DNA from 2 places in the Streptomyces sp. NPDC056373 genome. Region 1 is predicted to be linked to the other one. Evidence: riboswitches for the same ligand, from Rfam matches in the RefSeq annotation. Region 1 holds a riboswitch; the other holds the start of a gene.

Region 1 (3,404 bases):
GACATCCGTGCCGTCACGGGGCTCACGGGATCGGTGGGGCTCGCCGCCTCCAAGATGCTGGCGAAGATCGCTTCGGAGGAGGCCAAACCGGACGGGCTGGTGGTCATAGAGCCCGGGACCGAGCGGGCGATGCTCGGGCCGATGTCGGTGCGGACCCTGCCGGGAGTGGGGCCGGCGACGGGTGACCATCTGAGGCGTGCCGGGATCACCACGGTCGAGGAGATCGTCGAGGCGGGCGAGGACGAGCTGGTCCGGCTGCTGGGCAAGGCGCACGGACACGGTCTCCACGCCATGGCACTGGCGCGGGACGACCGGCCCGTGGTTGCGGAGCGCGAGGCGAAGTCGGTGTCGGTCGAGGACACCTACGACGTGGACATCCACGACCGCACGCGGGTCGGCCTGGAGGTGCAGCGGCTCGCCGAGCGGTGCGTGCGGCGGCTGCGCGAGGCCGGGCTCTCCGGGCGGACGATCGTGCTGAAGGTACGGCGGTACGACTTCTCGACGCTCACCCGCTCCGAGACTCTGCGCGGCCCCACGGACGACGCCGCGGTGGTCCGTGAGGCGGCGGCCAGACTGCTGGACTCCGTCGACACGACCGGCGGGGTGCGGTTGCTCGGGGTCGGCGTCAGCGGGCTCGCCGACTACACGCAGGAGGACCTGTTCGCCCAGGCGGCGGGGGAGCGGGCGGTCGCGGAGGGCCCCGTCGAGGAGCACTCCGTGGCGCCGGTCGAGGAGCCGCCGCCCCTCGCCGAGCGGCGCTGGCCCGCCGGGCACGATGTGCGGCACGCCGAGTTCGGGCACGGCTGGGTGCAGGGCAGCGGCCTCGGGCGGGTCACCGTACGGTTCGAGACGCCCGACTCGGAGCCCGGTCGGGTGCGGACGTTCCGGGTCGACGACCCGGATCTGGAGGCGGCGGACCCGTTGCCCCTGGTGTTACGGCCCGGGGCGGAAGCCCGGCCGCCCGGAGCGGTGTCTCAGGCCGTTTCGTCGGTGCCCGCCAGCTTGCCGAATTCGTGGTCGGGGAGCGGGGGCGGGGCGGCGACGTCGAGGCCGTAGTGGTGGTAGAGCTGCAGTTCCTGTTCGGGGGAGAGGTGGCGGCCCACGCCGAAGTCGGGGGCGTCCTTGATCAGGGCGCGGTCGAAGGGGACGTGCAGGGCACCCTCGATCAATTCGCTGGGCTCCAGGGGGACGAAAGCGTCCCTGCTGAACAGGCCGGTCCGTATGGCCGCCCACTCCGGCTCGCCGGTGGCGTCGTCGAGGTAGACCTCGTCGATCGTGCCGATCCTGGTCCCGTTACGGTCGAACGCCTTGCGGCCGATCAGGTTGCGCGGATCGATCTCGGTTCGCACGGGCCCTCCACATGGTCGCACCTCATCCGTAAACACTACAAAACGGTACAAGCGGGGATGCGGCCACTCGAAGGTTCGTGCGTTGGTCTCGCTGGTACGCTGGCAGCGGCTGCTGACCCCGTGCGGGAGAGTCCTCCAGGCACCATCGGAGGCGCCGAAGGAGCAAATCCTCCCCGGAATCTCTCAGGCACACGTACCGCACGGACGAGGTCACTCTGGAAAGCAGGGCGGGTGTCGACGGCTTCCGCTCTCACCGACGGTGAAAGCCGGAGGCCTTCGGGCGATCCGGTGAAGCTCTCAGGTTGAGATGACAGAGGGGGAGGCCGTCCGGGTACCCGTGCCGTGGTGCCCCTCGCAGGTCGTGTCGACCAGGAGGCCTCCGTTATGACCGCCCACCGCACTCCGCTCTCCGAGCTCGAAGAGGCAGTCCCCTTCGAGCAGCGCCACATCGGCCCCGATCACGAGGCCTGCGCCAAGATGCTCGCGCACGTCGGCTACGGCTCGCTGGACGAGCTGACCGCCGCCGCCGTCCCGGCCGTGATCAAGAGCGCCGAGGCACTGGACCTGCCGGGCGCCCGCAGCGAGGCCGAGGTGATCGCCGAGCTGCGCTCTCTCGCCGACCGCAACCAGGTCCTCGGCTCCATGATCGGCCTCGGCTACTACGGCACGTTCACGCCGCCGGTCATCATGCGCAACGTCATGGAGAACCCGTCCTGGTACACGGCCTACACGCCCTACCAGCCGGAGATCTCGCAGGGCCGGCTCGAGGCGCTGCTCAACTTCCAGACCATGGTCGCCGACCTGACCGGACTGCCGACCTCGGGCGCCTCCCTGCTCGACGAGGGCACCGCGGCCGCCGAGGCCATGGCGCTGTCGCGGCGCCTGGGCAAGAACAAGAAGGGCCTGTTCCTGGTCGACGCGGACACGCTGCCGCAGACCGTCGCCGTGATCCGGACCCGCGCCGAGCCGGCCGGAGTCGAGGTCGTCGTCGCCGACCTCAGCGAGGGCATCCCCGACGGGATCGCCGAGCGCGAGATCAACGGCGTACTGCTCCAGTACCCGGGCGCATCCGGTGCCGTGCGGGACATCAAGCCGGTCATCGACCGGGCGCACGAGCTCGGGGCGCTCGTCACCGTCGCCGCCGACCTGCTCGCGCTGACCCTGCTGAAGTCGCCCGGTGAGCTCGGTGCCGACATCGCCGTCGGCACGACGCAGCGCTTCGGCGTGCCCATGGGCTTCGGCGGACCGCACGCCGGCTACATGGCGGTCCAGGACAAGATGGCGCGCAGCCTGCCCGGGCGGCTCGTCGGCGTGTCCGTGGACGCCGACGGCAACAAGGCCTACCGGCTGGCCCTGCAGACGCGTGAGCAGCACATCCGCCGCGAGAAGGCGACCAGCAACATCTGCACCGCGCAGGTGCTGCTCGCCGTCATGGCCGGCATGTACGCCGTCTACCACGGCCCGGAGGGCCTGAAGGGCATCGCGCGGCGCACCCACCGCTACGCCACGGTCCTCGCCGCCGGGCTCGCGGGCGGCGGTGTCGAGGTCGTGCACGAGGCCTACTTCGACACCCTGACCGTGCGTGTCCAGGGCGGGGCCGGCGAGATTGTGGCCGCCGCCCGGGACAAGGGAGTCAACCTGCGTCTCGTCGACGCCGACCACATCTCGATCGCCTGCGACGAGACCACGACCCGCGCCCAGCTGCGCGCCGTGTGGGCGGCCTTCGGCGTCGAGGGTGTCGTAGAGGCGCTGGACGCGGCCACGGAGGACGGGCTTCCGGGCGCGCTGCTGCGGACCGACGACTACCTGACGCACCCCGTCTTCCACCAGCACCGCTCCGAGACCGCCATGCTGCGCTACCTGCGCAGGCTGGCCGACCGCGACTACGCGCTCGACCGGGGCATGATCCCGCTGGGCTCCTGCACCATGAAGCTCAACGCGACCACCGAGATGGAGCCGGTCACCTGGCCCGAGTTCGGGCAGCTGCACCCCTTCGCGCCCGCCGAGCAGGCCGGCGGCTACCTCACCCTCATCCACGAGCTGGAGGACCGGCTC
Region 2 (3,404 bases), on a different contig from region 1:
CGATCTCGATGCCGGGCAGGTCGAGGGGGCCGCTGTGCGGGCCGCCGCCGTTGGGCAGCGGGATCCACACGAAGCTCCGGCCGAGCACCTCGACGATCCGCCCTCCGGCCGCCGGTCCGGCGCCGAGGGAGGCCGAGAGCGCCTCCTCCAGCTCGTTGCCGGGCCAACCGCCGTGCGGGTGGGTCTGCGTCTGTGCCGGGAAGTCCGCGGAGAAGTCCGCCGGGATGTCCATCTGCCTACCGCCTGCCTGGAACCACTGCTGTGGGTCAAAAGGCTAACGGCTGAGGGACGCCGAGCGGCAGGAGGAAGGCCGGCTCGTGGACGACCCCGCGGGCTGACGGCGGACGCACCCCGGGCACCGTCAGGACGGGCCGGCTCGTGAACGCCCCCGCGGGCGCACGCCGGACGGCATCAGGAAGACCGGCTTGCTGACGCCCCCGCGGGCGGACCCCGGACGGCATCAGGAAGACCGGCTTGCTGACGCCCCCGCGGGCGGACCCCGGACGGCATCAGGAACACCGGCTTGCGGACGCCCCCGCGGGCGCACGCCGGACGGCATCGGGAACACCGGCTCTCGGACAGCCCCCGCGGGCCGGGCTCAACCCGTGAAGCCGATTCTGTGGAGGCCGTTCGCCGCGTCCCGGTCGGCCAGCACGGCCGAGGCGCAGCCGACGGGGAGGTCGCCGCGCTCCACCGCGCGCAGGAGGCGGGTGCTCGCCGAGCGGTGGCGCAGGAACGCGTAGCGCGAGACGCCGCGGCCGCGGTCGCGCTGGCCCGCCAGGGCCTGTTCGGGACTGACGTCGAGCAGGAGGAGGTGCAGGGCGCCGCCGCGGCGGCCGGCCTCGCGGGCGAGCCAGCGGCGGACCCAGGCCTGCGTGCCGCAGTCGTGCACGACGACGCCCTCGCCCGTGCGCAGCGCGCGCCGCAGCCCGGCGTAGTGGGAGAGCCGGACGAGCGGGCGGTAGAGCGCATAGGGCAGGGCGCGCGGCATGCGGCCGGCCCAGCGGTCGCGGGTGTCCTGGGAGTCGACGCGCCGGCCCGGCACGGTGCGCCGCATCAGCGTGGACTTGCCGCTGCCCGGCAGGCCCGTGACCACGACGAGGTCACGGGGGCCGAACAGCAGCGCGTGCGGGCTCCGGCCGGCACGGTCGCGCAGATCGCGGACGACCGGCGCCGGTGCCGGAGCGCGGACCGCCCGGGCCGGTGCGGCCGGCTGTTCGGGCAGCGCGATGCCCGTCGTCGCGTACGCGGTGGTCCTGTTCACCGTGATCGTCCTCCCCTGGGGCCAGGTACGGAGTCCCATCCCCGCCGAGTGTAAAGAGAAGGTAATGCCGCAGGCCTCTCATTTACGTGCCCGTCCTGCAACAGGGCTGCTACAGGTCGCTGCGTCCGGCGCGACGGACTCGTGCACTCCCTGTGAAAGGTCCCCCTGCCGCGCCGGAAGGATGCGTGCAATGATGTGCGCGCCAACTGCATACCGGCCGTTTGAATCCGCGCGGGAGAGTCCCCGGCAGCAGCAGTCGCCGGGGCGCCGAAGGAGCAAGTCCCTCCCTTGAATCTCTCAGGCCCCGTTACCGCGCGGGCGAGGCACATCTGAAAAGCGGGCCGCCCCCTGTCCAGCACGGGGATGCGGCTCCACCCAAGGTGCAAGCCAGTGACCCGTGCGGTCATGGCGAACCTCTCAGGTTCCGATGACAGATGGGGAGGACCGCCCTCGCCCTTCGTGCCCCTTGGAGACGACCGACCGTGAGCAGTACAGGAGAACTCCGTCACACCGCGCTCGATGCCCTGCATCGTTCGCTCGGCGCGACGATGACCGACTTCGCCGGCTGGGACATGCCCCTGCGCTACGGCTCCGAGCGCGACGAGCACACCGCCGTGCGCACGAAGGCCGGGCTCTTCGACCTCTCCCACATGGGCGAGATCACCGTCACAGGGCCGCAGGCCGCCGCCCTGCTGGACTTCGCCCTGGTGGGCAACATCGGCGGGGTGAAGCCGGGCCGGGCCCGCTACACCATGATCTGCCGGGCCGACGGCGGCATCCTGGACGACCTGATCGTCTACCGCCTGGGCGAGACCGAATACATGGTCGTCGCCAACGCCTCCAACGCCCAGGTGGTGCTTGAGGCGCTGACCGAGCGCGCCGCCGGCTTCGACGCCGAGGTGCGCGACGACCGGGACGCCTACGCGCTGATCGCCGTACAGGGCCCCGAGTCTCCCGGGATCCTGAAGTCCCTGACCGACGCCGACCTCGACGGCCTGAAGTACTACGCCGGGCTGCCCGGCACGGTCGCGGGCGTCCCGGCCCTGATCGCCCGGACCGGCTACACCGGCGAGGACGGCTTCGAGCTGTTCGTGAAGCCCGGGCACGCCGTCGAGCTGTGGCAGGCCCTGACCAAGGCCGGCCAGGGCGTCGGCCTGGTCCCGTGCGGGCTGTCCTGCCGCGACACGCTGCGCCTGGAGGCCGGCATGCCGCTGTACGGGCACGAGCTGTCGACCTCCCTCACGCCCTTCGACGCCGGGCTCGGCCGGGTGGTGAAGTTCGAGAAGGAGGGCGACTTCGTGGGGCGCGAGGCCCTGCGCGAGGCCGCCGCCCGCGCCGAGCAGAACCCCCCGCGCGTGCTGGTCGGCCTGGCCGCCGAGGGCCGCCGGGTCCCGCGCGCCGGGTACGCGGTCGTCGCCGGTGGCGAGGTGATCGGCGAGGTCACCTCCGGCGCCCCCTCCCCCACCCTCGGCAAGCCGATCGCCATGGCGTACGTCGACGCCGCGCACGCCGCACCCGGCACGAGTGGCGTGGGCGTGGACATCCGGGGCAGTCACGAGCCGTACGAGGTCGTGGCGCTGCCGTTCTACAAGCGCCAGAAGTAGACACTGGCCAAGGCGCCAGAAGCAGACACCGGCCGGAGGTCCGCGGCAGCGACCCCGTGCCCGTCGTCCCAGCTCACCAGCAGTCCCCCTTCCACAGCACTCCCGCGCGTACAGGAGAATCCAGGCCATGAGCAACCCCAACGAGCTGCGCTACAGCAAGGAGCACGAGTGGCTGTCGGCCGCCGAGGACGGCGTCTCGACGGTCGGTATCACCGAGCACGCGGCCAACGCGCTCGGCGATGTCGTGTTCGTCCAGCTTCCCGAGGTCGGTGACTCCGTGTCCGCCGGCGAGACCTGCGGCGAGCTGGAGTCGACCAAGTCGGTGTCCGACCTGTACTCCCCCGTCTCCGGTGAGGTCGCCGAGGTCAACGAGGACGTCGTGAACGACCCGTCGCTGGTGAACTCGGCCCCCTTCGAGGGCGGCTGGCTGTTCAAGGTGCGGGTCACGGACGAGCCGGGCGACCTGCTCTCCGCCGACGAGTACACCGCGTTCTCCGCGGGCTGAGGGAGTCGTATGTCCGTCCTGAACACACCCC

Evidence for each region. A riboswitch is a leader RNA that binds a small molecule or an ion and turns the genes downstream of it on or off. The one in region 1 is predicted to bind glycine.
Region 2: linked by a shared signal. The riboswitch ahead of gcvT (glycine cleavage system aminomethyltransferase GcvT) and the one ahead of gcvP (aminomethyl-transferring glycine dehydrogenase) in region 1 are both predicted to bind glycine.

What each region holds. Positions count from the first base shown of each region.
Region 1 covers NZ_JBHJPX010000009.1:9,722-13,125, forward strand. The annotation lists gene ACFCXS_RS19785 (DNA polymerase IV) at 1-1,056, shown strand, start outside; gene ACFCXS_RS19790 (PRC-barrel domain-containing protein) at 975-1,349, opposite strand; glycine riboswitch at 1,463-1,558, shown strand; gene gcvP (aminomethyl-transferring glycine dehydrogenase) at 1,734-3,404, shown strand, end outside.
Region 2 covers NZ_JBHJPX010000002.1:293,255-296,658, forward strand. The annotation lists gene ACFCXS_RS05295 (enhanced serine sensitivity protein SseB) at 1-232, opposite strand, end outside; gene ACFCXS_RS05300 (AAA family ATPase) at 599-1,264, opposite strand; glycine riboswitch at 1,487-1,587, shown strand; gene gcvT (glycine cleavage system aminomethyltransferase GcvT) at 1,699-2,868, shown strand; gene gcvH (glycine cleavage system protein GcvH) at 2,996-3,373, shown strand; gene glyA (serine hydroxymethyltransferase) at 3,383-3,404, shown strand, end outside.